DNA from 3 places in the Pseudarthrobacter sp. BIM B-2242 genome. Region 1 is predicted to be linked to each of the others. Evidence: riboswitches for the same ligand, from Rfam matches in the RefSeq annotation. Region 1 holds a riboswitch; each other region holds the start of a gene.
What was found. A riboswitch is a leader RNA that binds a small molecule or an ion and turns the genes downstream of it on or off. The one in region 1 is predicted to bind S-adenosylmethionine.
Positions count from the first base shown of each region.

Region 2: it holds a riboswitch for S-adenosylmethionine, as region 1 does, so the genes downstream of both, IDT60_RS06240 (homoserine O-acetyltransferase) here and IDT60_RS12390 (aminotransferase class V-fold PLP-dependent enzyme) in region 1, are expected to answer to the same signal.
Region 3: it holds a riboswitch for S-adenosylmethionine, as region 1 does, so the genes downstream of both, IDT60_RS18680 (DUF1737 domain-containing protein) here and IDT60_RS12390 (aminotransferase class V-fold PLP-dependent enzyme) in region 1, are expected to answer to the same signal.

Region 1 covers NZ_CP061721.1:2,688,994-2,699,087, reverse strand. The annotation lists gene IDT60_RS12415 (hypothetical protein) at 1-161, opposite strand, end outside; gene crcB (fluoride efflux transporter CrcB) at 234-605, opposite strand; gene IDT60_RS12405 (CrcB family protein) at 634-1,032, opposite strand; gene IDT60_RS12400 (metal-dependent transcriptional regulator) at 1,051-1,764, opposite strand; gene IDT60_RS12395 (class I SAM-dependent methyltransferase) at 1,796-2,554, opposite strand; gene IDT60_RS12390 (aminotransferase class V-fold PLP-dependent enzyme) at 2,669-4,090, opposite strand; SAM riboswitch class IV at 4,126-4,239, opposite strand; gene hisN (histidinol-phosphatase) at 4,399-5,211, opposite strand; gene rsgA (ribosome small subunit-dependent GTPase A) at 5,266-6,381, opposite strand; gene aroA (3-phosphoshikimate 1-carboxyvinyltransferase) at 6,365-7,762, opposite strand; gene IDT60_RS12370 (DoxX family protein) at 7,769-8,302, opposite strand; gene IDT60_RS12365 (sigma-70 family RNA polymerase sigma factor) at 8,544-9,401, shown strand; gene rsrA (mycothiol system anti-sigma-R factor) at 9,398-9,658, shown strand; gene IDT60_RS23560 (50S ribosomal protein bL37) at 9,767-9,841, opposite strand; gene IDT60_RS12355 (PadR family transcriptional regulator) at 9,953-10,094, opposite strand, start outside.
Region 2 covers NZ_CP061721.1:1,357,353-1,367,446, reverse strand. The annotation lists gene IDT60_RS06270 (DMT family transporter) at 1-941, opposite strand, end outside; gene IDT60_RS06265 (RNA-binding S4 domain-containing protein) at 975-1,208, shown strand; gene IDT60_RS06260 (alpha/beta hydrolase) at 1,264-1,914, opposite strand; gene IDT60_RS06255 (SGNH/GDSL hydrolase family protein) at 2,064-2,858, shown strand; gene IDT60_RS06250 (winged helix DNA-binding domain-containing protein) at 2,879-4,087, shown strand; gene IDT60_RS06245 (hypothetical protein) at 4,136-4,624, shown strand; gene IDT60_RS06240 (homoserine O-acetyltransferase) at 4,674-5,789, opposite strand; SAM riboswitch class IV at 5,803-5,917, opposite strand; gene IDT60_RS06235 (bifunctional o-acetylhomoserine/o-acetylserine sulfhydrylase) at 5,985-7,322, opposite strand; gene IDT60_RS06230 (VOC family protein) at 7,527-8,165, shown strand; gene IDT60_RS06225 (CPBP family intramembrane glutamic endopeptidase) at 8,326-9,105, opposite strand; gene IDT60_RS06220 (histidine phosphatase family protein) at 9,248-9,928, shown strand; gene IDT60_RS06215 (DeoR/GlpR family DNA-binding transcription regulator) at 9,951-10,094, opposite strand, start outside.
Region 3 covers NZ_CP061721.1:4,033,016-4,043,109, reverse strand. The annotation lists gene IDT60_RS18695 (LysR family transcriptional regulator ArgP) at 1-808, shown strand, start outside; gene IDT60_RS18690 (O-succinylhomoserine sulfhydrylase) at 962-2,170, opposite strand; gene IDT60_RS18685 (rhodanese-like domain-containing protein) at 2,171-2,581, opposite strand; gene IDT60_RS18680 (DUF1737 domain-containing protein) at 2,578-2,853, opposite strand; SAM riboswitch class IV at 2,867-2,980, opposite strand; gene opgC (OpgC domain-containing protein) at 3,248-5,719, shown strand; gene IDT60_RS18670 (acetyl-CoA C-acyltransferase) at 5,759-6,997, opposite strand; gene IDT60_RS18665 (flavin monoamine oxidase family protein) at 7,190-8,794, shown strand; gene IDT60_RS18660 (Rid family hydrolase) at 8,848-9,516, shown strand; gene IDT60_RS18655 (pyridoxamine 5'-phosphate oxidase family protein) at 9,574-10,038, opposite strand; gene IDT60_RS18650 (NUDIX domain-containing protein) at 10,049-10,094, opposite strand, start outside.

The sequences.
Region 1 (10,094 bases):
CGCTTGCCGGTGCGGTTGGCCCGCGACTGGATAAGCCAGGCCGGCGGGTTGTCCAGGATTTCGCCCAGCTCGGCCTCGGACAGGCGTTTGGGAATGCCGTGGCGCTGGGCCATTTCCATCGGTACATCAAGGGCAATTGCCGCGTCACGTCTGCTAATCATCAGAGTCAACGATACGGGACGGGACCAAACCGGCAGGGCCGAAACCACGGCGCTCCGGGGAAGTGACCGGGCTTACGCGGCGGCCATGGCCATGCCGAGAGCTGCCGCAGCGAAACCTGCCGCCAGGTTGACGCCGACGTTGAGGGCGGCGGAACCGAACCGCGCCTCGCTCAGGAGGCGGACCGTGGCGGTCGTCCAGGAACTGAACGTGGTCAGCCCGCCGGCAAGCCCCGTCGCGACGGCGGTCTGCCACTCGGGTGCCATGCCCATCCTTCCGGTGATGCCGATGGAGAGCCCGATGATGAGGCAGCCCGTGACGTTGACCAGCAGCGTGGCCCACGGCCAGTGCCGCCGTTGCGTACGGTGCGCGAACCAGCTGTCGACGGCGAAACGCACCAGGGCGCCCGCCACACCGAATACTCCCACCAGGAGCGCGCCAATCACCGTATCGCCCCCGTCACCAGCACGCCCGTCACGACGCCACCCGGTCAGCCACACGCCGGCCCGTCCGCCAGCCACCGGCCGCGGCACCCAGGCCGAGCAGCAGGGACAACCCCAGGTAGGCAAGCCACGCCGGATGCTCGCCGGCACGCGCCAGCTGGTCGATCGAAAAAACTACGGCCGAGAACGTCGTGAAGGATCCCAGCAGCCCTGGCCCCAGCCCGGCACGAAGCCAGAAGGAAGTGTGTGGGCGGGCGATCCACAACGTGGTGAGGGTGGCCAGGACAAAACTTCCGGCAACGTTGATGCCCAACGTGGTCCAGGGGACGGCTCCCGGAAGGTCAGGGAAGGCGAGCCCCAGGCCGTAGCGGAGTTCGGTCCCGGCAAACCCGCCTACTGCCACGGCGAGCCAGGCACGCCAGCCCGGCATGGCGCCAGCCTGCTTCACTCAGCTGTCACCGATGGTGCAGCCGGCGTGGGGCCGGTCGCTGTGGACCCAGAGGGCAGCGGTGATTTCATCGGCGAGATCGTAGTCCCTCGTCCTGCCTGCGCTGCTGATCCGTACCACCAATGCGCCGCCGAATGGTTTGCGGCCCACAACCTCCACATCGGCGTCGAGATCGATTTCCTCGGCGGCGAGATACCGGAGCAGGTCCGGGTTCTCATCGCTGATCCTGGTGATCCGGCCCGTGTGCCCGGTGTCCAGTTCGCCCAGCAGCTGCGCCTCGGGCATCAGGACTGCCCCGTCCGCCGTCGGAATCGGATCCCCGTGGGGGTCGCGCTTCGGGTTTCCCAGTTTCGCCGCCATGCGCTCAATAAAGGTGTCCGACACCGCATGCTCAAGATGCTCGGCTTCATCATGGACCTCATCCCAGCTGTAGCCGAGTTCCTGGACGAGGTAGGTCTCAATGAGGCGGTGGCGGCGGACCATGGACAACGCCAGCCTGATGCCTGAAGCCGTGAGAGTGATGGCGCTGTAGGGTTTGTGGTCCACCAGGCCCTGGTCTTTGAGCTTGCGGACCATTTCCGAGACCGAGGAGTTTGCCACGCCGAGGCGCTGGGCCAGCTGCGAGGACGTGATGGGTTTGTCCTGCCACTCCGTGAAGCCGTAGATGACCTTGACGTAGTCCTCGATGGAGGAAGAGGGTGCGCTGGTCTTCACGGTTCCAAGCCTACCCGTTGGCCTCCAGCACTCACGCTTTGCGTGCCCGCCACGTCAGGGTCAGGTACGGCAGGGCGATGAGGTCCTGGGCGTTATGTCCCAGGTGCTCGTGCAGGTACCAGTCGAGGTTGGCCAGCACCTTGTTCCGGGTGGCCTCGCCTGCCCGCAGATAGTAGCTGCGCGACTTGGTCAGCTCAACGATGTCCGCTGTGCTGAGGCTGTCCTCCCAACGGGTCATGTGGCTTTCGAGGCCGTCGAATTCCAGGCCCACCACCGGCCGGAAGCCCGGCTTGTAGACGTCTCCTGCATGCATGATGCGCGACAACCTGTGCACCCACGGCACTGACGTATCCAGCTGGTTCCAGATCAGTCCCAAGGTTCCGCCCGGCCTGAGGATACGTGCAAGTTCCGTGCTGGCTGGCAGCGGATCGCACCAGTGCCAGGCCTGGGCAACGCTGACGACGTCGAACGCTGAGTCAGGCAGGCCGGTCGCCTCTGCGGTTCCCGGAGTTGCCGCGATCTCCGGATAATGCGCGCGGAGCTGTTCGAGCATATCGGCGGAGGGATCCACGGCTGCAACGCTCAGGCCCCGCTCCAGCAGGAGGGCGGCGAACTTGCCGGTTCCTGCTCCCACATCAACGGCATCACGCGCGCCTGACGGGACCAGCCAGTCCGCTGAATCGGCAGGGTAGCCGGGACGGACGCGCTGGTAGTGTTCGCCGCCGTCCTGGAAGCTCTGTGCGAGCTCCAGGCGGCGTCCGTGGTCAAGCCTGGGGCCACCCCGTGCCACGTGAGGCCTCCTTCAACTGATCACCATGGGTTTCCTTCGAATTTACCGCATGGCGGGGCAGCACCAGTCAGGGGCCGGAGCACTCACCCCGGGAACAACTCAGTCCGCAAACGCTCAGTCGTCCAGGCAAGGGGCCGCGCCGGCGGTGCCGGGCGTGTTGGGAGCCCAGTGGGGGTATACACGGGTGTCGTTGGCCGGAACCCAGCGGCCCGAATCCACCACATAGTCCCAGCCCAGGCCCGTGCGGCGGAGCTGTTCCAGGCCGGCGAGGAGCCGCTGGGCATCCTCCAGCCGGGAGCCCACACCGAAGCTGGCGCGCAGCGAACCGGACGGCAGGCCGAGGCGCTTCAGCAGCGGGTGCGCGCAGAAGCGGCCGTCCCGCAGGCCCACGCCGTGCTCGGCCGACAGATACGCGGCAACCAGTCCGGCGTCGTAACCGGCCACCGAGAAGTTCACCACGCCGATGGTGCCGGTGCCGGGGTCGGTGTCCGAGAAGATCTGGTGGACCGTCACACCGTCGATCTTTTGCAGCCCGTCCACCAGGTAGGACCGGATGCCCGCCTCATGGGCGTGCCAGCGGTCCTGGTCCAGCGACGCGATGACCTGCGTGGCGCGGGCCAGCGTGGCCGCACCCAGGACGTTGGGGGAGCCGCCCTCGTGGCGGGCCGGGCCGGTGGCCCAGCTGACGCCGTCGAGCCTTGCCTCACGGACGGCGCCGCCGCCTGCCAGGTGCGGGGTGCCGGCGTCGAGCCAGTCGGTGCGGCCCACCAGGACGCCCGCACCGAACGGCGCGTAGAGCTTGTGGCCGGAGAAGGCGAGGTAGTCCACGTCGTCGGCACTGATATTGATGCGCCGGTGCGGTGCGAGCTGCGCCGCATCCACCACGATGCGCGCACCGTACTCGTGCGCCAGGGCGGCGAGGGTGCGGACGGGCAGGATTTCGCCGGTGACGTTGGAGGCGCCCGTGACAGCGAGCAGGCTGACCTGGCCCTGCTGCAGTTCGGTACGGAGCGCCTCGACGGTCCCCGCGATGGTGGGTGCCGCTACAACGCTGCGGTGCGGTACTCCCTGCCACGGCAGGAGGTTGGCGTGGTGCTCGATATCGAGGTAGAGGACGTCGCCGGCGGGGCGTCCCTCCGTGTGCGGCAGGCACCCGGCGAGCAGGTTCAGCGAATCTGTGGTGTTCCGGGTGAAGATGACAGAATCGTCGGAGCGGCCGCCCACAAAATCCCGGACGATGTTGCGGGCGTTTTCATACACCGACGTGCTGATCTGCGATGCGTAGCCGGCCCCGCGGTGAACGCTGGCGTAGAACGGCAGGATCTCGTTGAGGTAGGCCGAGACCACCGAAAGGGCGGGGGCAGATGCACCGTAGTCCAGGTTGGCGTAGCGGACGTGGCCGCCCTGGATCAGCGGGGCCTGGATTTCGGCGCCGGTGACGGCGGAAAGGGGGCGTCCCGCAATGGCGGCCAGCTCGCTGGAAATGGCTGCGCTGGTGGTGTTCTGGATGGCGGGGGAGACGGTGGCAGTTGTCACGGAGACCTCACTTGAAAAGGACTCCCGATACCGGGAATCCGCGCTTGCCGGGTCCGTTCCGGACCGGCCTGGTCGTCACCCGGGGCACCCCGCCGCGAATGGAGGGTTGCCGGCCAGCAAACCGGGGTTTAGCGCTGGCACTCGTGACCTGTTAAAGAGCGTAGGACATCGCCGCCGCCGTCGAAAAGCCCAGCCCAATGTTAAGTACTTTGTTACGCGCATTCCGGAATTGGCGGATTAGCCGAAGATGCAAGCGGCGGGCACCCCCAAAAGGAGGTACCCGCCGTCGATAATTCGCAATTCCTTGCCTACAACAGATCGTCCAGGCTCGGGTTAAGCCGTTTGAGGACCTCGGAGTGCAGGATCGAGTTCGTGGCAAGCGCGTTGCCGCCGAACGGGCCGTCCTGCCCCTCCAGCGAGGTGAAGCGGCCGCCGGCCTCCACCACAATGGGCACCAAGGCCGCCATGTCGTACAGGTTCAGCTCCGGCTCGCAGGCGATATCCACCGAGCCCTCCGCCACCATGCAGTAGGACCAGAAATCGCCATACGCACGGGTGCGCCAGACGTCCTCGGTCAGGCCCAGGAATTCGTCAAGGTTGCCGCGTTCCTTCCAGCCGCCCAGGCTCGAGTAGGACAGCGAGGCGTCGGCAAGGTTGGACACGTTCGAGACACGAAGTCGGGTTGCAGCGGCGAGGGACCGGCCCATATACGCGCCCGCACCCTTTGCGGCCCACCAGCGTTTGCCCAGCGCGGGTGCACTGACCACCCCGACGACGGGTTCACCCTCGTCCACGAGGGCGATCAGGGTAGCCCACACGGGGACGCCCCGGACAAAGTTCTTGGTGCCGTCGATCGGATCAATGATCCACCGGCGTGATCCGTGTCCGGAGCTGCCGAATTCCTCACCGAGCACGGCGTCCCGGGGACGGGAACGGGACAGCTGGCCGCGAATGGCCTCCTCGGCCGACTTGTCCGCATCAGTGACTGGCGTCAGGTCCGGCTTGGTTTCGATGTGCAGGTCCAGCGCCTTGAAGCGGCTCATGGTCTGGTCATCCACGGAATCAGCCAGCACATGGGCCAGGCGGAGGTCATCGTTGTAGCTCGAAGCGGATTGGATCATGGTTCCAAACTACCGTCTAACGGCGGCGTGGTTGGGGAGGTCAGCTTCCTGGCGCTAGCTGATGCTGCCCAGTTCCTTGGTTTCCTGGCCTTCCAGCCGCGGGTCCGAGCCCAGCAGCCGCCGCAGGGACGTAAGACGGGCCGGTCCGGTGGGACCGGCCTTCCCCTCGGCCACCCACGAGTCCAGCCCGCAGTTGACGGCGGCGGCGTTGTGTTTGCAGCCCCGCTCGCAGGCATCCGTGCCCGGTTCCAGGTCCGGGAAGGACCGCAGGATCCGGTCCGGGTCCACGTGCGCCAAGCCGAACGAACGGATGCCTGGGGTGTCGATGATCCAGCTGCCCGCAGGCGCGCCCGTCAGTTTCAGGGCAAGGGCCGACGACGATGTGTGGCGGCCGCGGCCGGTCACCGCGTTCACGCCACCGGTCGCCCGTTCGGCGCCGGTAAGTGCGTTGACCATGGTGGACTTGCCCACGCCGGAATGGCCCAGCATGACCGACACCTTGCCCTCGAGGTACGCGCGGAGCTGCGAAACTGCATCACTGTTCAGGCGGGCCGAGAGGCCGTCATCGGAGCGGGCATCGATGCCCGAGGCCGCGGAGTCCGACGTGCGGCTGATGATTACCGGGAAGTCCAGGTGCTCATAGTTGGACAACAGTTCGGCGGGATCCTTGACGTCCGCTTTGGTGACGAGCAGCAGCGGCTCAATGCCGGCGTCGTACGCGGCCACCAGGGCGCGGTCGATAAACCCGGTGCGCGGCTCCGGGTTCGCGGCGGCCACCACCACAACCAGCTGATCGGCGTTGGCCACCACCGCACGCTCGATCGGATCCGTGTCATCGGCGCTGCGCCGCAGCAACGTGCGGCGGTCCTGGATCCGGACCAGCCGGGCCAGGGTGTCGGGCTCGCCGGAGACGTCCCCCACCAGGGACACGAAGTCGCCGGCCACCACGGGGGACCGGCGCAGTTCCCGGGCCCGCGCTGCGATGATGATCCGCTCATCGCCCGAGTCCTCGCCCACGACGGCGGTGTAACGGCCCCGGTCCACGGTAATGATGCGGCCCGTGACGGCGTCGTCGTGGCTGGGGCGGTCTTTGGTGCGGGGCCTTGAACCCTTTTTGCTGGGCCGGATCCGGACGTCGGATTCGTCCCAGGAATCAGTGCTGCGGGCCACCGCTGAAACCTTCCGCTCCGTCACCGGACGCGTTGCCCTGCGCCAGCATGTCGGCCCACATCTGCGGGAACTCCGGCATGGTCTTGGCGGTGGTGGCGATGTCCTGCACTTCGATGCCCGGCACGGCCAGGCCCAGGATGGCTCCGGCTGTGGCCATCCGGTGGTCCGCGTACGTGTGTACGACGCCGGCACGCAGCGTGGCCGGGCGGATCACCAGTCCATCGCTGGTTTCCTCGGCGTCGCCGCCGAGCCGGTTGATTTCGGTGACCAGGGCTGCCAGCCGGTCCGTCTCGTGGCCGCGCAGATGGGCGATGCCGGTCAGCCGGGATGGTCCGCTGGCCAAGGCACAAAGGGCCGCCAGCGTGGGCGCGAGCTCGCTGGTCTCGTGAAAATCAGCGCCCTTGATCTCAGGGCCGCCTGTCACTGTCAGTACGCCGTCAGTCAGGCTGACGGTCGCGCCCATGTCCGCCAGGATGCTGCGCCAGAGATCCCCGACCTGGGTAGTTCCTGTGGGCCAGTTCGGGATCCTCACAGTACCCCGTGTGGCCAAAGCCGCGGCCAGGAACGGACCCGCGTTGGAGAGGTCCTGTTCTATCCGCTGGTCAAAGGCACGGATGGGTCCGGGGGACACCATCCAGTGGTTGGGGACGGAATCGTCCACCGACACACCCGCGCCGCGCAGGACCGCCACCGTCATGTTGATGTGGTCCAGGCTGGGCACCGTGTCACCCGCGTGCTCCAGGTGCAGCCCTTCGGTGAACCGCGCACCCACCAGAAGGAGGGCAGAAACGAACTGTGATGATGCGCTGGCGTCAATCACCAGGTGGCCGCCCCGGACTTCCCCTGTGCCCTCAACGGTGAACGGCAGTGCGGAGGGGGTGCCGCCGTCGCCCGCTGTCACGTGCACGCCGAGCCCCTGAAGCGCCTCAATGATGGGGCCCATGGGACGCTTGCGCGCGTGCGGGTCGCCGTCGAAAACGCCGGCACCCTTCCGCAGCGCCGCAAGCGGCGGCACGAAACGCATCACTGTTCCAGCCAGGCCGCAGTCAATGTGCGTCCGTGACGACGGCGCCGCCTGGCTCAGGGGCGTCACCTCAAGGTCCGGCCCGAACGCCCCGTCACCCGGCACCTCGGTAATGGTGGCGCCCAAGTTGCGGAGCGCTTCGATCATCAGGGCGGAGTCGCGGGAATGCAGCGGCGCCCGCAGCCGCGAAGGTCCGTCGGCCAGCGCGGCCAGCACCAGGAACCTGTTGGTCAGCGACTTCGAACCAGGCACCGTGACAGTGGCGTTGATCGGACGGCCAGCAAACGGGGCAGGCCAGTTCGGAACTGTTTCAGTGGAAGGTTGCGGATCAGCTGCGGGCAGGGTGGAACCGGTCATTCGTCCTTACGCCCCCGTTGCGTGCACGGCGCGGCGTACGGCCTTGTCTGCCTCGTGAATCTTCTTGCCGGTGGTCTTCCGGGCCACCGCAGCAGTTTTCCGCGCGTCGGCAGCGATGTGCTCGGCGCGCCAGGCGAGGCCCGGCTTACCGGCGGTGTCCACGGACGCAAGCAGGGCGCCGCCGCTCAGCGAAACGTTCTTGAGGAGCTGGTTGCGGCGCGCTTCGCGGCCTTCCTTGGTGCTGATGTCCGCGCTGCGCCATTCCACAAAAGTGTTCAGCAGCGAAATGACAGTCAGCAGGGTGGCGGAGAGGCGGCTGAACTTGCCCAGGCCGAACAGAAGGCCGGCACCCACCTGCGTGCCGCCGATCACCCGCGCCAGCATTTTCTCGTCCGCCTGGAACGGCAGCGATGCAGCGGCCTTCTGCAGCAGCGGTGAGAGCTGCGTGGCGGTGTCGTCTGCGTTCTTGAGCTTATCCAATCCTGCGATGACGAAACTGGAAGCCAGCATGGGCCGGGCGAGGGTGCGGACAAAGGACATGAATTTCCTCCTGGGTGGACGAACCGCGTCGGGTGCGGCGGAGTCCGTTCTAGTCTTGCACTTTTGGGGAATATTTGCCTGCCGCTCAGGGTTATCGATTTCAGGTCCCCGGGACGGCCGTAGCCGTAGCTTGTTGGATTTTGCCTGGCACGTGCTGACCTGATTCGTGTTGGTCTTGATGAGAGTGGAGTCGCGCTTGAGGTTGTTGAAGGACGGGCAGGAAAGAACCGGGCCCTTGGTAATGCAGGCTCTGGAAACCGATCCTCCGGAGTATGGAACGCCGCGTGCCAAAGCCGTCACAGTAGACTTGGGCGCAATGAGTACCGTGGATCCGGCCCTTGAGGCCATGTATGAGGCCTCGCGACGCGGCGCCAAACCCAGTGACGTGCAGCCCGACGCCCCGGTGCCCGTACCTGACGAACCAGCGCCCGGGTCTCCGGCGGCAGAATCCGGTTCAACCGAGCAGGCCGTTGATATCGCCACTGAGTCGGCCGAAGAACGGCGCATCCGCTTTGAACGGGACGCCATGCAGTACGTGGACCAGCTTTACTCCGCCGCCATGCGTATGGCGCGGAACCCGGCTGACGCGGAGGACCTGGTGCAGGAGGCGTACACCAAGGCATTCTCGGCGTTCCATCAGTACAAGCCCGGCACCAACCTCAAAGCCTGGCTCTACCGGATCCTGACCAACACGTACATCAATCTCTACCGGAAACGGCAGCGGGAGCCGTTGCAGTCCAACTCGGACACCATCGAGGACTGGCAACTGGCGAGGGCGGAATCGCACACGTCCCGTGGCCTGCGCTCGGCCGAAGCTGAGGCGCTGGACCATCTGCCCGACTCCGACGTCAAGCGCGCACTTCAGGCCATCCCCGAGGAGTTCCGCCTGGCGGTGTACTTTGCCGACGTAGAGGGCTTCGCGTACAAGGAAATTTCAGACATCATGAACACGCCCATCGGCACCGTGATGTCCCGGCTCCACCGCGGCCGGAAAATGTTGCGGGACCTGCTGGCGGATTACGCCGCCGAACGAGGATTCAAAGGCGCCGTCGATTCACAGGACACGGCCGCGGACAAAAAACAGGAGAACAGGAAATGAGCGACTGCCAAGGATTGGGCGACTGCGATGACACCCGGATGCAACGCATCTACGAGTATCTCGACGGAGCCCTGACCCGCGAGGACATTGCGGAAATCAAGCACCACCTCGATGACTGCCCGGAATGCACCGAGCAATACGACTTGGAGTGCGTCATCCGCAAAGTGGTCAAGCGCTCCTGCACAGAGGCCGCGCCGGATAACCTGAAAAACGCCATTCTGGACCGGATCCACGCTATCCGGCCCGTGGACGCCTGAGCGCAGGCATCCTGCAGCAGGCTTTGGCACTGCAGGCATAGACGAAGGACCCCGGCAGCCAGGTGGCTGCCGGGGTCCTTCGCTTAAACCGTTACTCCAAGCATTGGCTTAGGTGTTGGGGCGCTTCCCGTGGTTCGCGCCGCCACGCTTACGGTCACGACGTTTACGTGCACGCTTGCTCATAGCTGGCCTCCTTAAATGTTGGTACTCAAAAGAGCTGCCCTCAAGTCTCCCACACCATGGGACACGCAGCGAAACGCGAAACGCCTCCCGTAAACAACGCCGACCTGCGGCTCAGCCCGGCAGGGAGTTACGGATGGAGATACGCGCCTGGTCAAGGACCGTCCTGACGGTTTCCAAGGTGACAGGACTGAGCGGCTGCCGGCTGGCCTGGAGGCGAAGTTCCACACGCAAATCGTCCCGGAACGCCTGGAGC
Region 2 (10,094 bases), 1.3 Mb from region 1:
GGCCACGGCAAGGTGGCCACCACGATCGCGGCCAGGGTCAGGATGGTCCCCAGGACGGTGGGCAGGGCCACCACCGAGCCGGGCGCGGGGAGCACAACATCGAGGATCAGGGAGCCCACCAGTTGGCCGGCAATCATGCCCAGGCCCGTGACCAGGACGCCCAGGGCACGGACCAGCACGGCAGCCAGGCCGATGAAGATACACCCCATGGGCCCGCCGAGGTAGTACCACCACTCCCCCGGCAGCGGATTGCCCGTACCCGCGACAGCAACCTTGATGCCCCAGACAAGCCAGAGGAGGAGGCCGCCGGCGACGAAGTTGACCAGGGTCGCCGCGATCGGCGTGCCGTAGTGGAGGGTTGCGGTCCCGTTCATGGCCTGTTGGAAACTCATCAGGAAACCCGCTGCCAGCGGCAACATCAGTGGCAGCAGCAGGCCGACGTCGGCGGCGTTGCCAAAGCGCGGGGACACGGCCCAGGCCACGGCAATGATGGTCAGCACACTGCCGATGACGCGGACTCCCGTGATGCCCCGCTTGCCGCCCGGGCCAATCCCGAGCCGGTCAACGAAAAGGCCGCTCAGGGTCTGGCCGGTGACCGTGGCAACAGTGAACAGGGCCACGCCGAGCAGGCCCACGGTGGTGGACTGGGCAAAAACGAAGAAGGCGCCCACGCCGCCGGCAAGGGCGTAGTACCGGGGAAAGCGGCGGTCCCGGAGGGCGGGGATAATCCGCGTGAGCCCGGCCCGGCCCGTGGGCAGCAGCACGGCGATAACGGCGATCAGGATCAGGCCCGTACTGAAGCTGACAACGGCTGCGGCGATGCCGTCGTTCAGCCGCACGCCGAGGGCCCCGTTGATACGCCCCTGGACGGGAATGGCCAGCCCCGCGCCGACTGCCAGCGGAAGGCCGGCAAGCAGTGGCAGCCGTGGGGTGTGCGTCATTGAATCCACCTTACGTCGGGCATCATTGCTTATATGAGCAACCAGGACATTGAAGAGATCCCCATCCGCGACAGCATGATCCGCCTTGGCCAGCTCCTGAAGCTCGCCAGCCTGGTGGAAGACGGTGTGGAAGCCGCCGAGCTCATCAAGAACGGACTGGTCAAGGTCAACGGCGAGATCGACGAACGGCGCGGCCGGCAGCTGCACAACGGGGATACCGTCACGGTGAACGGGCAGACCGTGAAAGTCGTGGCCCCGGAAGCCTGATGCAACAGCCCGGCCCCCGGCACCATGCCGGGGGCCGCCGTCGTGCGTTCTGTAGTTACTTGTTCAGGACCTCATGGGTCAGGAACTCGGATACATGACCGATCTCCTGCTGGTTGATCCCGTGCCACATGCCCGTGTAAAGCACCTTCGTCAGGTGGACGTGCTTGCGCACCCAGCCCATGGTGTAGTCGATCTTGTCCGGTGTGATCACGGGGTCCTGCTGGTCGCGGCCCCAGAACAGCGGCACGGATCCGTCCAGTTCGCTGTCCCGGAAGGCAGGATCGCCGTCGGCGTTGATCACAAAACCGGACAGCCCGACGACGGCAGCGTAGTCCGCGGGCCGGTACCGGAGCAGCGTGGTGGCCATGGCCATGCCCATGGAGAAGCCGAGCAGCGTCACCGACGGGTGGTTGGGTTTGACGGAGTCGATCCAGTCCTGCACATAGCTGGCCGCTTCCTTCACGGCGTCGAGGGAGTAGTCGACCGACGCGGTCAGCGGGAACCACATAAAGCCAGGTCCGGTGGGCAGCGGCGCCCTGAGCGAGGCAACAACAAATTCCTGGGGCAGCATATCCGCCAGGCTCAGGAGGTCCTGTTCGTTGGCGCCATAGCCGTGGAGCAGCACCAGCAGCGGCCGTCCGGAGCGCTGGTCCTCGGGCCGGGACCACAAAACAACAGGGGCTGGAAATACTTGGGCGTCAGTCATGGTTTCCATTCTTACAGTTACCCACCGGTAACTACCTACGTTGGCGTAGCTTACGAACGAAGAGGCAGGATAGGACCGTGACTGACTCGAAAGCCCTGTATACCCCGGACACGGCCACGGAATCCCACCCGTGGAGCCGCTATGTAGCCATGGGAGATTCGTTTACGGAGGGCATCGGGGACCCTGAACCGTCGAGCCCGGGCGGTTACCGTGGCTGGGCCGACCGCGTAGCCGAGGAGCTGGGCCGTGGCCAGGAAGATTTTGCCTACGCCAACCTGGCCGTCCGCGGGCGGCTCCTGCAGCAGATCGTGGACCAGCAGCTCGCCCCGTGCCTGGCGCTCAAGCCGGACCTCGTGACACTTTCGGCCGGCGGCAACGACCTCATCCGGCCGGGCGGTGACCCGGATGCCCTCGCCGAGAAGCTTGATTCCGTCGTCCAGATCCTGGCGATGGGCGGCGCCACGGTAGTGCTGTTCAACGGCCCGGACACGGGTTCCTCTGTCCTGGGCCGGATCCGCAGCAAGGTGGCCATCTACAACGAGAACCTCCGCACGGTCGCGGCCCGGCACGACGCCATCATCGCCGACATGTGGTCGCTCAAACAGCTGAATGATCCGCAGATGTGGGATGCGGACCGCCTGCATTTTTCGCCGCTGGGCCACCACACCATTGCTGCCATGGTGCTCGATTCGCTTAATGTGAACCACACGCTGGAGCCTCTGCTGCCCAAGTCCCTGCCGCAGCGCACATGGCGGGAGGCCCGCTCCGGCGATTTGGTGTGGGCCCGCACCCACTTTGTCCCGTGGGTGGTGCGGCGGCTGCGCAACCGGTCCTCAGGAGACGGCATCACGGCAAAACGTCCGACGCCGGGCCCCGTGTTTGGTCCGGGCGTCCCCTTGGGTTCCGGTGAAGGTCCCCTGGGCACCACCGGAGCCCGCCGCTAGCCGCAGGCGAAGGATCCCCCGTGACAGATGCGCCACCGGCCATGCAACAGGATGAGGCTGTGCGTCGCCGGCTGCATGCGCAGTTGCTGCGAGGGTCCCGGGCTCAGTTCCCGCACGATGTCGTCCGCCACCTCCTGGCTGTCCAGGCGCAGGAGTTTCCCTACGCCCGGTGGAGCCTGGCGCAACGCACCCGCGGGCACGGAGTTGCCGGGGCGGCCGGGACCGCCTCCGCAGCGGATGTGGAGCAGGCGGTGTCAGACGGCCGGATCCTCCGCACCCACATTCTGCGGCCAACCTGGCATTTTGTGCACCGGGATGATCTTCGCTGGCTGACTGCGTTGTCAGCACCCCGGCTCCATCAGATCAATGCCGGCACATACCGGCGGACAGGGATCGACGCTGCTGCCGCGGAACGGAGCGGACGGGTGCTGGCCGACGCCGTGCAAGGCGGACGGCACCTCACCCGTGAGCAGCTGGCGGAGAAGCTGCAGCGTGCCGGGTTTTCGGCAACCGGCCTGGGCCTGGCTTACCTGATCATGCACGCCGAGATCAGCGGAGTATTGACCAGCGGAACGCCCGTGCGCAGTCCCGGTGGCGCCTTGAAACAGACGTATGCCCATTTCGACGAGCGCGTACCGGCCGGACCCGGTGGGACGTTGGACCGGGACGAGGACCTCGGCGAGCTTGTCCGGCGGTACTTTGCGAGCCGGGGTCCCGCCACGGTCAAGGACTGCGCCAACTGGTCCGGCCTCACCTCCACCGATGTCCGTCACGGCCTCGCGCGCGTCCTCGACTCGGCTCCGGCGGTTTTGGAGACAGCGGTGATTGACGGCGTCGTGCACTACGTGGCGGCGGGTACTGAAGTTCACGCGCACCACGGCGGGGCTGCGGGTGAAGCCCCGCGGATGGACCTGATCCAGTGCTATGACGAGTACGTGATGGGATATTCGTCAACACGGCACTATTTCGGCGGTACCGCCCCGGCGTTCCCGTTGGGCGGGGCACCCATGCACGTTGTGCTGCTGGACGGGCGGATGGCCGGCTCCTGGCGGCACACCCTGTTTCCGGGCCGCTGTGAATTGGACATCCGGCTGTTCGATCCGCCGGAACCGGGCTTGCGTCCGGACTCAGACCGGAGCAACGCCGTGGAGCGCGCGGTGCAACTCGCCGTGGAGCGATATGGAACATTCCTTGGAATCCCGGCCGTCCGGGTGAAGCCGGGGACTTAAGCCCGCCGGGGTTTAAGCTGGAAGGACACATATGAGAGGCGTTACACCGTGAACAGCTTGTTTTTCTGGATCATCATCCTGTCGTTTGTGATACCGATGGCGATGCGGATGTACCGGAAGTCTGTCAACAAACGGAACCAGGGCCAGGGCTTCTCCGGGGGTTACCCCGGCCAGTTCCCCGGCGGTGGTCTCGGCGGGGACGGCCAAAACCCGGGACAGCAAAACCGGCAGCCCCGCGACGGCTATACCCAACAGGACTACATGAGCGGCGGCTTCCGCCAGATCATGAGCCCGCAGCCCCTGCCGCCGAGCGAGCCGCTGCCTCCCATGAAACCCGTTCCGCCCATGGATCAGCAGTTCCCCGACCAGCGGGCAGAAGCACCCAAGGCGCCCGCTGCCCCGGGAACTCCTGCGCCGCCGTCGGCCCCGCAGGGCTACCGCGCCCGGAAGCTCGCTGAACTGGACCAGCAGTACAGCAACGGCGAGCTGGCCATGGAGGAATACATGAAGCGCCGCTCCGACATCATGAACGGCTGATCCGGGGCACGACGCTGATGCCGGCCAGGACGCTGAATCCTGCCGGAACCTAGACCAGGAACGTGCTCCGCAGCTGACTGCCCAGCTGGCCGATTTCGGTCAGGAAGCCGTCATGGCCGATGGGGGCCTCGATGACGTGGACGTCCACGTCACCCGGCAGCGCATCGGCCAGTTCGCGGGACTGCGACGGAAAGTACAACCTGTCGCTGTCCACAGCTGCGACGAAGAACCTGGCAGTAGCGCGGCTGAGCGCCTCGTCCAGTGAGCCGCGTCCGCGGGTGACGTCGTGGCTCATCAGGGCATCGGTCAGGGCGATGTAACTGTTGGCGTCGAACCGGCTGACCAGTTTCTTGCCCTGGTGGTCCAGGTAGCTTTCCACCTGGTAGCGGCCGCGCTCCCCCAGCGCTGCGGCTCGAAGCGGCGATTCCGGGAGCTGCGCCGAGCGCCCGAACCGGCCGTCGAATTCCTCCGCGGAGCGGTAGGTGATGTGGGCGATCCGCCGGGCCAGGGCCAGTCCGTCCTCGGGCAGCGGACCGCCGTAGTAGTCGCCGTCGTTGAAATTGATGTCCTGGCGGATGGCCAGTGTCTGGGCCTGGGCGAAGGCGATCTGTTCAGCCGTGCTCGCGGCCCCCACGGAAATAACAGCGCAGCGCTGCACCCGTTCCGGATAACTGACTGCCCACTCCAGGGCACGGGCTCCGCCCATGGAACCTCCCAGCACGGCGAACCAGCTATGGATGCCCAGCTGGTCAGCCAGCCGCGCCTCAGCGGCCGTTGTATCGCGCAGCGTCACCAGCGGAAACCGGGAGCCCCAGGGTTTTCCGTCCGGCGCCTCCGACGACGGCCCGGTGGACCCGTAGCAGCCGCCCAGAATATTGATCGAGACCACAAAGAACCGGTCGGTATCCACTGGTGCACCCGGTCCGGCGAGCTGTTCCCACCAACCGGGCTCGTCACTGTCGCCGCGCGTCACGTGGGTGCTGCCGGTCAGGGCATGCTCAATCAGGACAGCGTTGGAGCCGTCAGCGTTCAGCGTTCCCCATGTTTCATACGCCAGGGTGACCTCGGGAAGGTAACCGCCGGCCTCGAGCTGCAGGGCGCCAACGGTGGCATAGCGCACTACGCCGTTTCCGGGAGCCGCTGTTCGGGAGATGGTGATCGTCATGGAAAGGACCTCTTCTACGCGCTTGCCTGCCGTCAATTGACCGGCAGGCCAGGTCCTCACCCGGGGCACCCCGCCACGAAAGAGGGTTGCCGGCCAGCAAGCCGGGGCTGTCGCTGGCACTCATGACCTTCCATGAGTGTACGAAACAGCCCCGGCCTATGGCCAAGCGTGTGACTGGTTGTGACTTTCGGGTGATTACTCCCCGGGCCCGCCCCCGGTGGCATCCTTGGCCGCCCGGAAGCCTGCTTCGAGGTCGGCGATGATGTCGTCGATGTGTTCGATGCCCACCGACAGCCGGACCAGCCCGGGCGTCACACCCGCGATGGCCTGCTGCCCGGCCGAGAGCTGGCTGTGCGTGGTGGATGCCGGGTGGATGACCAGGGACCGGACGTCCCCGATATTGGCCACGTGCGAGTGGAGCTCCAGGGCGTCCACAAAGCGTTTGCCTGCCTCCGCCCCGCCGGCCAGGTTGAACCCCACCACCGCGCCGGTGCCCTTGGGGCCGTACTTGCGGCCCCGTTCGTACCAGGGGCTGGACGGCAGGCCCGCGTAGGCGACCGATTCGACGTCGTCCCTTGCCTCCAGCCACCGCGCAACGTGGACGGCGTTGGCGACGTGCCGTTCCACGCGCAGGCTGAGCGTCTCCAGCCCCTGGGCAATCAGGAAGGCGTTGAACGGGGACACTGCCGAACCGAGGTCGCGAAGCAGCTGGACGCGCGCCTTCAGGATGTAGGACAGGTTGGCGCCGAGCGCCCCACCGGCGCCAAGATCCGTGGCATAGACGAGTCCGTTGTACGTGGGATCGGGGGTGTTGAAGCCCGGGAACCGTGCGGGGTCCTTGCCGAAGTCGAACTTGCCGGAGTCCACGATCACGCCGGCGATTGCGGAGCCGTGCCCGCCCAGGTACTTTGTGGCCGAGTGGACAACAATGTCCGCGCCCCATTCGAGGGGGCGGATCAGGTAGGGCGTGGAGAGGGTGTTGTCCACGATCAGCGGCACACCGGCGTCGTGGGCGGCCTGTGACACGCCTTCGATGTCCAGCACGTCCTGGCGCGGGTTGGAGACCACTTCGGCGAAGAAGAGCTTGGTGTTGGGCTGCACGGCGTCGCGCCACTGCTCCAGGTTGTCGGGGTCCGCCACAAACGTCACGGAGATGCCGAACTTCTTCAGGGTGTGCGCCAGCAGGTTGTACGTGCCGCCGTACAGGCTCGGGCTGGCCACCACGTGGTCCCCTGCTTCGGCAATGTTCAGGATGGCAAACGTTTCGGCGGCCTGCCCGGAACTCAGCAGCAACGCGGCGAGACCACCCTCCAGGCTGGCGATGCGCTGCTCCACAGCGTCCTGCGTGGGGTTGCCGATGCGGGTATAGATCGGCGCAAGCTCGGCAAGGGCAAAGCGGTTGGCGGCGCTTTCTGCGCTGGGGAAGACGAACGACGTCGTCTGGTAGATCGGGAGGGCACGGGCACCTGTGGCGCTGTCCGGCTCCTGGCCAGCGTGGATCTGGCGGGTTTCGAAAGACCATCCGTTCGACATTCAATGCTCCTTGACGTGGTGTGGCACTGCTCGGTTGCGTTCAGCATAGGAAGACTTCCCGACAGGGAACATGATTGTGACGAAGGTGGTCAAAAGGCTGTCTCCGGTGTCCCGGTGCCGGATTTTCCTCAACGGCCGCAACACAAAATCCCAGTAAGGCTACCCTTAGCTGAGAGGCTCATCACAAAGTGCCAAGATGATGGCATGCGCATGGATCACGTCTCTTACGCCTGTGAACAAGATGGCCTCGTTGCCACCACCGAACGTATTTCGTCCGCCCTCGGCGTTGAAGCCGTGAAGGGTGGAGTGCACCCCCGTTTCGGAACCCGGAACATGATCATTCCCCTCGCCGGACACAAATACCTGGAAGTTGTGGAGGTCCTGAACCACCCGGCCTCGGACAAGGCTCCCTTCGGGCAGGCTGTCCGGGCACGGTCCGAAGCCGGCGGCGGCTGGATGGGCTGGTGCGTCGAAGTGGACGATCTCGCCCCCTTCGAGGAACGTCTGGGCCGTGCGGCGGTCAACGGCAACCGCAAGTTTCCGGACGGCCGCGAGCTGATCTGGAAGCAGATCGGCATCCTTGGCCTGATCGCGGACCCGCAGGTTCCGTACATGCTCAAGTGGGAAGGCGACCCCGCCCTCCATCCGTCGAATGCTTACGAAAGCAACGTCAAGATGAGCTGCCTGACCATCGCCGGCTCTGCCGAGCGCGTTACGGAGTGGCTCGGGGAACCCGTGGAGAAGCCGCTGGAGGACGTCGCTGTTGAGTGGGTCGCTCCCAAGGGCACCCCCGGCATCCTGTCCGTAACCTTCGAAACCGCCACCGGGGCCGTCACCATCTGACGGTTCCACCTGACCGAATCCCTACTCTCCCGGGCAGCGCCGCCCGGGCAACAACTTCGGCCGCCTTCAGCGGGTGTCAACGACGCCACCCGCTGACGGCGGCCGAATCGCTTTAAGCCCGGAGCCGCTTCTCATCAGTCCGGGCCGGCCAGCCCTTGGGTCAGCCCAGGCCCACTGCCCTGCCGAACAGGCTGAAGCCAACAAACGCCACGATGTCCAGCAGTGCGTGCGCGATCACCAGCGGCATCACCCGCTTGGTCCGGGTGTACAGCCAGGCGAACACCAGCCCCATCACCACGTTGCCGATGAACGGCCCGAAGCCCTGATACAGGTGATAGGTGCCCCGGAGCACGGAACTTGTGACTATGGCCAGGGGCATGCTCCAGCCGAACTTGCCGAAGCGGTCCAAAAGGTAGCCCACCACAATAACCTCCTCCACCACGGCATGCCGCAGCGCGGAGAGAATCAGGACCGGAATGGTCCACCAGTGGGCGTCCAGTGCGCTGGGAATGATGGCGGTGGTGATCCCCAGTGCCCGGCCGGCGGCGTAAAGGCCGAGGGAGGGAATCCCGATTAGTGCTGCAAGGCCCAGGCCCTGCAGCAAGTCACGGCCCGGCCTGGCGAAGTTGAAGCCGAGTTTCTGGAAGGCCGAACCGCCGTGTCCGTCCGCGCCAGTTCCGGGCTGCCGCTGGTCCGTGAGGAAATAGATGACCAGCAGCACGGGCACCAGGGCAAAGACAATGTCCAGCAACTGGTATGTGAGGTCGAAATACTCGCGGCTGCTCCGCGACTGGTTCAGTGTTGAGGTTCCCTCTGCCAGTGGCGCCCGCGACATCTTGTCGAGCAGTTGAACAACGGAGTACACGGCGGACTGACCAAGGGACAGTCCCAGGACAATCCAGACTTCGATCCGCAGCCGACGGCGGGAGGGAACCAACATGGTTCCATCTTGCCTGCTGTGGCTGGTTCTTCGCTGATTAGCGACAGCCCGGCCCGCCGGGCACACCCAAGTGAGAGAGCGTTCGCCAAAAACCCACATCAAGTGAGAGAGCGTCCGGAGTGGAGACTTATGCTTGGGGCTTATGAGCGCGCCAGGGAAAATCATCATGATCCGGCACGGCCAGTCCACGGCCAACGTCGATACCTCCATCTACAACAGGGTCCCGGACTACCGGATTCCGCTGACTCCGCTCGGGCTTGAGCAGGCCGCCGCGGCCGGCGAGAAGATCCGGCGGGAGTTGGACGGGCGGCAGGTGTGCGTCTATGTATCTCCCTATTTGCGGGCCTACCAGACCCTGGAGGCGCTCAACCTTGGCGGTCTCACCGAGCGGGTCATCGAAGAGCCGCGCCTCCGTGAGCAGGACTGGGCCAACTTCCAGATCAGCGGAGAAATTGAGGACCAGAAGGAGCTGCGCAACGCCTACGGCCATTTCTTCTACCGGTTCCGGGAGGGCGAATCAGGGTCGGACGTTTACGACCGGATTTCATCGTTTATGGAAACGCTCTACCGGCATTGGTCCAAACCGGACTACGCCCCGAACACGCTGCTGGTGACCCACGGGCTGACCATGCGGCTGTTCTGCATGCGCTGGTTCCACTGGTCGGTGGAGTACTTCGAATCGCTCAACAACCCGAACAACGCCGAGGTAAGGACCCTGGTGCGCACGGAACTCGATAAGTATGAGCTGGATATTCCGTTCACCCAGTGGGTGGAGCGGCGGGTGGATGAGACCGTCCTGGATGCGCCGCCGGTGTTGTACTAGTGCCGCTAACGCACTGGCGTGGCTAGTGCGGCGCCACAATCACTTCGGTGCCGTTCGCCTCGAACGCGGCCTTGTCCGCGGCGGAAATGCCGGAGTCGGTGATAAGCCGGGTGAAGGCGTAGCCGTCCATCGTCGCAAAGGCCCGGACTCCCACCTTGGAGGAGTC
Region 3 (10,094 bases), 1.3 Mb from region 1:
CACGCCGTCGGCCGTCTCGCAGCGGCTGAAGGCGATGGAGGATGCAGCCGGCCAGATCCTCCTGCAGCGCACCAGCCCGGTCCGCCCCACCACCGCCGGCGAGGCCGTGCTGCGGTTTGCCCGGCAGGTGCGGCAGCTGGAATGGGATGCCCGGCAGGAGCTCGACGGCACCGTGGCCACACCCGGCTCGCCCATCCCGCTGGTGGTCAACGCCGACTCCTTATCCACCTGGTTCCTGCAGGCGCTGGCCAGCCTTCCCCCCGACCTCGGCACCTGCTTTGAACTCCACCGGGAAGACGAACAGCATTCAGCACGGCTGTTGCGCACCGGAGCGGTGATGGCTGCCGTCACCGCAACGCCGGAGCCCGTCCAGGGTTGCAGCGTCCAGCCGCTGGGCGCCCTGCGCTACCGGGCGGTGGCGAGCCCGGGCTATGTGCGGCGCTGGTGGCCGGGCGGCCCCGGGCTGGCAGCCGGCAGCCGGGCGCCGGTGGTGGACTTCGACCGCAAGGACGATCTGCAGACCGGTTTCTTCCGTAGCCTGACGGGCGCGGACCTGGCAGCGCCGCGGCACTATGTGCCGTCGTCGGGCGAGTTCGCGCAGGCCATCCGGCTGGGTCTGGGGTGGGGGCTGCTGCCGGAGCAGCAGTGCATGGCCGACGTCGGGAAGGGGGGCCTCGTGGAGCTTGCGCCCGGGAAACCGGTTGATGTTGCGCTCTACTGGCAACGCTGGAAGATCGACTCTCCGGTGCTCAACCAGCTGACCGGCGCCGTGCGTGAGACGGCATCCACGCAGCTCCGCCAACCCTGAGCCTCCGGTCAGCAGCACCACACGCCCGCCATAGGCGGGCCGGGAGCGGCGGCGTTCCGGAAAGGCTTTGGCTCGATCAAAGTCACGGCTGAGATGGGTGGCCGTGCGGCTCGAAATCCGGCGCGACGGTGAGCCACCCGGCGCGGCCCGCCCCTAGACCTGCTTCAGCGCCTGTTCGAGGTCGCCGATGAGGTCGTCCACATCCTCCAGGCCCACGGACAGGCGCACCACACCGTCGCTGAGCCCGATGGCCGCACGGCCTTCGGGGCCCATGGCGCGGTGGGTGGTAGTGGCCGGATGGGTGATGAGCGACTTGGCGTCGCCCAGGTTGTTGGAGATGTCGATGATCCGCAGGGCGTCCAGCAGCGCGAAGGCGGCATCCTTGCCCGAGCGGCCGCCCGTCGCGGCAAGTTCGAGGGTGAGCACTGTGCCGCCGGCCTTCATCTGCCTGGCCGCGAGCTCGTACTGGGGATGTGATTTCAGCAGCGGGTACTTGACCCAGCTGACGGCCGGCTGCTGTTCGAGCCACTCGGCCAGCCGCAGCGCGGAGGCGGAGGAGTGGTTCACGCGGAGCGACATGGTTTCCAGGCCCTTGGTGAGCACCCAGGCATTGAACGCGGAGAGGGCCGGGCCGGTGTGACGCATGAGCTGCTTGACCGGGCCGTCGATGAATTCCTTGGTTCCCAGGATGGCGCCGCCCAGGACCCTGCCCTGGCCGTCGATGTGCTTCGTGCCGGAGTACACAATCACGTCCGCGCCGAACGGCCCGCAGCGCTGCAGCAGGGGAGTGGCAAAGACATTGTCGACGACGACGGTGGCCCCGGCGGCGTGCGCCAGCTCGCTGACCGCGGCGATGTCCACAATCTCCTGCATGGGGTTGGACGGCGATTCGAAGAACACGGCAGTAGTGGGTTCCGACAGGGCTTCGCGCCACTGGTCCAGGTCGGGCCCGTCCACAAACACGGCCTCCACACCCCAGCGCGGCAGGATCTCGTTCAGGATCACAAAGCAGGAGCCGAACAGGGAACGCGCAGCAACCACGCGGTCCCCGGCAGCCAGCAGGGCACCCAGGGCGGTGAATACCGCTGACATGCCCGACGCCGTCGCGAAGCACGCTTCGGTGCCTTCAAGCAGGCGGAGGCGCTCCTGGAAGGTGGCCACTGACGGGTTGCCGTACCGGGAGTAGACAAACCGTTCGTCTTCGCCGGTGAAGGCGCGCTCGGCCGCGGCCGCGGACTCGTAGACAAAGCCGGAGTTCAGGAAGACCGGCTCGGTGGTTTCCTGGAAGTTGGTGCGGTCCAGGCCGCCGCGGACTGCCTGCGTGTCGGCGCTCCAGCCGGCGGCCTCTTCGTTGAAGGTCATCTAGCGGCTTCCCAGGTTGGTGGGCAGGCCGCTGTTCTTCCAGCCGTTGACGGTGCGCTCGCCGTAACGGTCCGGCACACCTTCAAAACCCTCCAGGACGTTGTAGGACGTGAACCCTGCCTGCGTCGCTGCAATGGCGGCGGCGACGGAGCGCTGGCCCGAGCGGCAGATGAACAGCAGTTCCGTTGCGCTGTCCTCGGGGGCCTGCTGCGTGAGGTCGGTGATGAAGTCGGCGTTGGGGATGCCGCCGGCGAACGTCCATGGAATGAACAGGGGATCGTTGTCCGTGGCCTTTGTGTCCGGAATGCCGATGTGCGCCCATTCGCCTTCGGTGCGGACGTCCACCAAAATGGCGCCCTGCTCCAGCTTGGCCCACGCTTCGTGCGGGGTGAGGTCTCCGGCGTAGCTCATGCGTGGCCCTCGCCGTCGAACTCGAGGTCCTCGCTGGCGGACAGGTCATCCACGGCGGTGGCGACGGCGGCATCCGCGCTGGCGATGGCCGACGGGAGGATAAGTGCCTGCGCGACGATCACCTGGCCGCCGTTGGACGTCGCGGCCGGGCTGCCGTGCAGGACATACCCTTCGGCCAGGGCCGTGGAAATCCGTTCACAGAAGGACCTGTCATCCGGCCCGGTCACAAGCCGGTACGACAGTTTTTCTTCAGGGGCAGGTGCGTCAGACACGACGGATCTCCTTCTCTCACGCTTGCAGCTCGAATGTCGATATGCCGAGTATTCACCTGAGGCACCCCGCCGCGAAAGGGAGGGTTGCCGACCGGCCAGTCAGGGCTTGGCGCCGGTTCTCATTACTCCCCAAAAACGTAACATCCGGGGCACCCGGCTGCACCGCCGCCGTCGTCATGTTCCGTAACCAATCCGGGGCCTCCAGCCCCGGCCAGGGGGCCGGACAATCGAGGCATCGGGAACACGGCGTGAACCTTGTGGCAGGAGCGTGGCACGCCGAACTTGGCAGCGGTGCGGTGACGATCAGCAGGCACACCTGCGAAGACCGATAGAGTTTCTGCGGCGGCACCGGCCGTCAGCACAAAAGCCGTCCTGGGGGAGGGTCCACACCGCTATGCCAACACTCTTCGCAAACAGGGGCGTGCCGCCGTCGGCCGTGCCCGGCGTACGGAGCACTTTGCCGGCCGCCCTTGTTGCAGCCGTGCTCCTCCTGATCAGCCTGTTCTCCGCGGGCCCGGTCCACGCGGCCCGGCCTGAGCCGGAGGAGGGCAAACCCCTGCTCGGAGCTGTCCTTGAATGGGGCGAGGACTCGGCGGCGGGATTTGCCGAGCGGCTGGGGGCTTCGCCCGCGCTGCTTGACCACGAGATCTCGCTGCCCGTGCGGTCCGGGGAGGAACAGAACGTCCGGGACTTCTTTGGCCAGGCTGCAGGGCAGGGCGCCCATGCCATGCTCACCGTGCGCCCCTCCATGGCGCTGGGCCAGGTGGATGCCGCAGCCGCAGGGGCCTTCGCGGCCAAGGCTAAGGAGCTGGCCTCTGCTTTCCGGGGCACGCTGCTGATCCGGTTCGCCCCCGATATGAACTCAAGCTGGGTGGAGTGGGGTCAGCAGCCGGCCGCCTACAAGGAAGCGTTCCGCACCATTGCTGCGGAGTTCAAAACCGCGGACGACGCCGGCACCGTGATGGTGTGGCAGCCGTACCTTGGGCGGGACTACCCGTTTGAACGCCACCGGGACGCCCCCGCCGCCGGGTCCGAGGGATACGCCCTGCTGGACACCAACGGGGACGGAAGCTGGAACGGTGCAGACGCAGCATACGCGCCCTACTACCCCGGCGATGACGCGGTGGAGTGGGTGGGGCTGACGGCCTATCACGATGACACCGGCGGCAAGGCCGCCGTCAATACCCTCCCCGCCGGCGGTGAGCTCACCGCGATGGTGACGCAGGCAGGGAGCGAAAATTTCTACGCCACATACGCCGCCGGCCGGGACAAACCTATGCTCCTGCAGACGGCCGCCTTTTACAGCCCTGTTGCAGGCGGTGCTGCGGAAGCGGACATCAAGGGGGCCTGGTGGGACCAGACCCTCGCGGCCGCCACAGCGGACGAATTCGACCGGATCGCCGCCGTCGTCTGGGACGAACGGACCAGCACCCGTGATACCGGGGTGGTCAGCATCGACTGGCGAATTACCGGCAACGCCGGCATCGCGCAGGCTGCCGGCGACAGTCTGGCCGCGTCCGGCCTGACCACCGGCCCGGTCACTGTTGTGAGCGGAGGGCAGCAGGCTACGCAGGCCAATTCCCTGGCCGGGCCTGCTGCCTGGAGTGTCGGGGCGGCCATGGTGATCCTCCTGATTGCCTTGTGGCAGTTGCCACGGCGCGTAGGCGTGATTTCCGGCTGGGGCTACGGGGACCCGTCCAAGCGGGATTCCCGGGTGGACCTCCTCCGGGGCCTGGCCATTGTTTTTGTGGTGGTCAACCACCTGGGCATGACATCGCTTTTCCAGCTGCTGACCCAGGAGACGGTGGGGTTCGTTTCCGGCGCAGAGCTGTTTGTGCTGTTCTCCGGTTTGGTGGTGGGGATGGTGTACGGGCCGAGGGTGAAGGACGATTTCGGCAAGGTGGTGGATCTGACGTCCCGCCGGGCCGGAAAGCTGTACGTCACCGCCCTCGCGGTCCTCATCGGTGTCTTCCTGCTCTCGCTGCTGCCTTTCTTCCAGACCGACGCGCTGACCACCTACGTTGACCAGGGCACGGGCGGCGCGGGGCACAACGCCGCCGGCCGGACCTATGACCTGTATGCAGGAATGGAAACTCTCCTGCAGTTCCCGGTGCCCGCCCAGGTCCTGCCCGCCATCGTCCTCCTGCAGTTCGGTCCCTGGCAGTTCAACGTGATGGGCCTCTATGTGGTGCTGCTGCTGGCCAGCCCCCTGATCCTTGCCGCGCTCAACCGCGGCAAGGCCCTGTGGGTTCTGGGCGGCACGCTGGGGATCTACGCCGCGGGTGCTGCCACCCGGGTCAGGCTGCTGCCCTCCCAGTTCGAGGACTCCTTCCCGCTCCTTGTCTGGCAGGTCCTGTTTGTGGTCGGCCTGGTGGCGGGCTACCACCGGCGCCGCATCGTCGCCTGGCTGTCGGCGCATCATTGGGTCGTGGTGGCGTCCACGGTGCTGGCGTTTGTTTTCGCCTTCCTGTCCTGGTGCAACCCCTACCTGGCCAACGGGTTCGACCTGCGCCTGGCCGTCATTCCGGACACCGCCTACCGGGCCATGTACGACGCCTTTTTTGCCCGCACCTACCTGGACCCCGGCCGGCTCCTCAACGTCCTGGTCCTGGTGGTGGCCGCCTACGCATTCCTGACCGCGTACTGGAAGCCGGTGGAACGGGCCCTGGGCTGGTTCCTGATTCCGCTGGGGCAGGCCACGCTGTACGTCTTCATCATGCACGTTGTGCTCATCGCCGTGATCGCCAACATCCCGGCACTGCGGCAGGGCGACATCCTGGTCAATACGGCCGCCTATGCGGTCATCCTGGGGCTTCTCTGGGTGATGGTGAAGAAGCGGGTCCTGTTCGGCATCATCCCCACCTGAGCCGCTGTCCGCTGACCCCCTAAGCCCGCTGACCGGGCGTCAGGCCTTAAGGATCAGGGCCTCGCCCTGGCCGCCGCCGCCGCACAGGGCCACAACACCGGTGCCGCCGCCGCGGCGTTTCAGGGCGAGGGCCTGATGCAGCACGAGGCGGGCCCCGGAGGCGCCCACCGGATGTCCCAGGGCAATGGCCCCGCCGTCGGCGTTGATTCTTTCGGCGTCGATCCCCAGGTCCTTCGCAGACTGCACCACCACCGAGGCGAAGGCCTCATTGATCTCGATGAGGTCCAGATCTGCCACGGTCAGGCCCTCGAGTTTCAGGGCGCGCCCGATGGCCCGGGAAGGTTGGGAGTGCAGGGAGCCGTCTGGTCCGGCAGTCTGGCCGTGGCTGCCGATCTCAGCGATCCAGCTGAGCCCGGCCGCTTCCGCCGCTGCCTTGCTGGCCACCACCACGGCGGCTGCACCGTCGGACAGCGGCGAGGAGGACCCGGCGGTGATGGTGGCGGTGTCCGCTGTGGAGAAGGCGGGTTTCAGCGCCGCGAGGGTCTCGGGCGTCGTGCCCGGCCTGATCCCTTCGTCTGTATCAATCACGACGGCGGCGCCGCGGCGCTGCGGGACCTCCACCGGAGCGATCTCCTCGGCCAGGTACCCGGCCGTCCGGGCGGCTTCGGCCCGTTGATGGGAACGGGCAGCGACGTCGTCCTGGGCCTGGCGGCCGATGCCAAGGCGTGCATTGACGGCGTCCGTAGCGGAACCCATCAGCTCGCCGGTGCGGGGGTCCTGCAGGCCGTCAAAGTTCAGCGCATCCAGCAGCGGCGCATCGCCGATGGCAACGCCGCTCCGGAGCCGGGGCAGCAGGTGCGGAGCGTTGGTCATGGATTCCTGGCCCGCTGCGACAATGAAGTCGGCCTCGCCGGCGCGGATCATCCGGGCGGCATCGATCACGGCGGTCAGCCCGGACAGGCACAGTTTGTTGATGGTCACGGCGGGCACGTCCCACCCGATTCCGGCGGCGAGGCTGGCCTGCCGTGCGGGTCCCTGGCCGGCGCCGGCCTGGATGACCTGGCCCACGATCACGGCCTGGACCTGCTCCGGCGCCACGCCCGTCCGGTCCAGCGCATGGCGGATGGCGTGGGCGCCAAGTTCGGTGGACGTCAGCCCGGCCAGGCCGCCGCGGAACCGGCCGAAGGGAGTGCGGGCACCGCCCAGGATGACCGGGGTGCGGTCGGCGGTGCCGCCGGCTGCTGCTGGGGACGGATCAACCTTGGCGTCGTTGCCCATGGTGGTGCCTTTCGGTAGTGCCGTTACTGCCAGCATGCCACGGATGGCAGGTCCCGGCATGCTCTTAACTGTCCATGAACCGCGTTCATCTTCCGGAAATGTGAACGGTACAACACGGAAATTGTCACGTCCTTTGACGAAACATTCTGCCTCTACGCTCCCTTTTGTAACGCTTCGGTGAAAGGGAAAAAATTGACAGATGCGACTCGCAGGAATTTCCTCCGCTATGTGGGCATGGTGGGTGGCGCCGGGGTGATGTACCAGACCATGGAGGCCATGGGGCTCGCTCCTGACTCGGCCACGCCGGCGTTTGCGGCCCCGCGTAAGAGCGATGTCAACGGGGCGGGCAAGTCCGTGGTGGTGCTTGGCGGCGGCATCGCCGGCCTGACCACCGCCTACGAGCTCGGCAAAGCCGGCTACAAGGTGACCATCCTGGAAGCGCGTATGCGTCCGGGCGGCCGCAATTGGACGGTCCGGGGCGGCACCGAGGAAACCGACCTGAAGGGGGTCACCCAACGGGCAGCCTTCTCCAAAGACCAGTACATGAATGCCGGGCCCGGCCGGATCCCGCAGCACCACATCACCCTTGACTACTGCAAGGAACTCGGCGTCGCCATCGAGCCCTTCACCAACCAGAACGCGGACGGCTACCTTTTCCGCGAGGGCAGCTCCAAGCTCTCCAACACTCCGGTCCGCCACCGTGCCGCCAAGGCAGACGTCTACGGCTACGTGTCCGAACTGCTCGCAAAAGCCACGGACCAGGGTTCGCTGGACAGCTACCTCAGCCCGGCCGACAAGGAAAACCTCATCTCCTTCCTGGGCAACTTCGGCGCCATCGGAGGCAAGGTCCCCGGAAATGCGGCGGCGAGCTACAAGTACTCGGGCAGCGGACGGAAGGGCTACTCCGTGGCTCCCGGAGCGGGCCTGGAAGCCGGCACACCCCTGGCCCCGGATGCCTTGTCCGACGTCTTCGCCAGCGGCGTCGGTAACTACTTCTCGTTCGAATTCGGCTGGGACCAGGCGATGATGATGTTCCAGCCCGTGGGCGGCATGGACAAGATCCCCTACGCCTTCGAAGCAGCCATCGGCAAGGACAAGATTGTGTACGGCGCCAGGGTCCTCTCGCTGAACAACACCGCCACCGGGGTCTCCGTGGACTACACCAACCCCGGCGGCCAGACCAAGAGCCTTGAAGCCGACTTCGCAGTCAACACACTGCCGCCCCACATCGCCGCCAAAATTCCCGGCAACCTCCCCGCCGACGTGCTTGATGCCCTCAAATTCGCCACACCCAGCGACGCGGGCAAGATCGGCATCGAGTACTCGCGACGGTGGTGGGAAGAGGACCACCGCATCTACGGCGGCATCACCAACACCAACATCGACCTGGGCAACATGTGGTACCCGTCCACAGGTTTTCATGGCCAGCGCGGCACCATGGTGGGCTACTACAACACGGGCGCCAGCGCCCGCGCCTACCAGCCCCTGTCACCCGAAAAGCGCCTTAGCCGCGCCCTTGACCAAGGCGCGCGCATCCACGGCGACGTGTACAAAAAGGACGTCTCGGCGTCGTTCTCGGTTGACTGGGGCAGCACCGAATTCTCCGAAGGAGCATGGGTGGGCTGGCCGTCGCAGACGGATGCCAAGTACGCCAAGCTGCTGGAGCCCACTGGCAACATCTACTTCGCCGGCGATCACCTGAGCCACGCCATCGCCTGGCAGCACGGTGCCATGACCTCCGCCAGGGCGGCAGTCACCGCGCTGCACACCCGCGTGGCCGCGGCGGTGGCCGGATGAGCGCCCCGTCCGAACACCGCGACAGCATAACCCCGACCCCCGGAAAGAAGCCCATGATCCGCCGCACCTCCCTGATCGCAGCCGGCGTTGCCGGCCTGTGCCTCACCGCCACCGCCGCTTTCGCCGGACCGGCCGTTTTCGAGGACCTCGCCGCGCCCAAACCGGGAACCACAGTCCCCAACCTGCCGGCCGGCCAGGACAACCCGATGATCGCTTCGGGCGTCGCCATCGGCGCCAACACCGCCATCTACAAGACCAGCGGCCTGGGCCCGTCGGCATTGAACAGCGCGGCGCCCGCCGGCAGCGAACAGCGGTACATCGACACGGCTGTCTTCCCCGGCGGTGTGCTTCCCGCCGGGGTCACCATTACCGAGGCGCAGGGGATCAACGCCCTGCGCCGGATCGGCGAGAACCTCGCGCAGGCAGGATTGGATTACGACGACGTCATCACCATGCGCGTCTTCCTCCAGAACCCTGCCGGAACGGAGAAAGCCGACTTTGACGGCTGGAACCGTGCGTACCGGCAGTACTTCGCAAACACGAGCCTCGCCGATGGATCCCCGGTGAAGGTTCCGCTCGGGTCGGCGGCTCCGGCGGACCCCCTGGTGGTGAACGCCGCGAGGCCCTCACGGTTCGCCCTGGAGATCGAGAACCTGCCTGTCAACGGGTGGCTGGTTGAAGTGGAGGTGGACGCAGCCTACCCGGCCCCCTCAGGGAAGTAGGCGGGGCACAGGAAGGGCCGGGGTGACCCGGCCCTTCCTGCTGTCCTGTGCTGTTCGTTATTCGAAGGATGCGCGGCGGCGGTCCGACAGCCTGGTGTTCCAGACGTCAGGCTTGATGACCTGGAAGCGCCGGCCGGTCAGGGCTTTGACGGTCAGCCGGATGTAGTTGTCCTTGGGGCCGGCCTGCCATGGTTCCAGGCTCAGGGCGTCGACGGCATCCTTGTCGGCCTGATCCTCGATCACCTCAGTGTCTCCGCGTGCCACAACGCTCCAGGCCTCTTCGGTGTGGGGATCGTAGCCGTCAATCTCCAGCGCGGCCGGGCGGGCCGCCTCGGCGCCCCAGAGCTTGGAGCCGCCTGCGGTCCGGAAAACGATGCTCCGGCGGTGCACAACGTAATTCACCGGAAAAATCTCGGGATGGCCGTCCACCACAAGAGCCAGGCGCCCTACAGTGTCGTCTTCAAGCAATTCCCAGCACTGGTCGAAGGTCAGGTTGTCAGCGGGCTGCGTGTGCGAGTTCATGGACCACACCTTACGGATGATCCTGCCTTTGCAACAGGGCCTTGACGAGGGCGTCA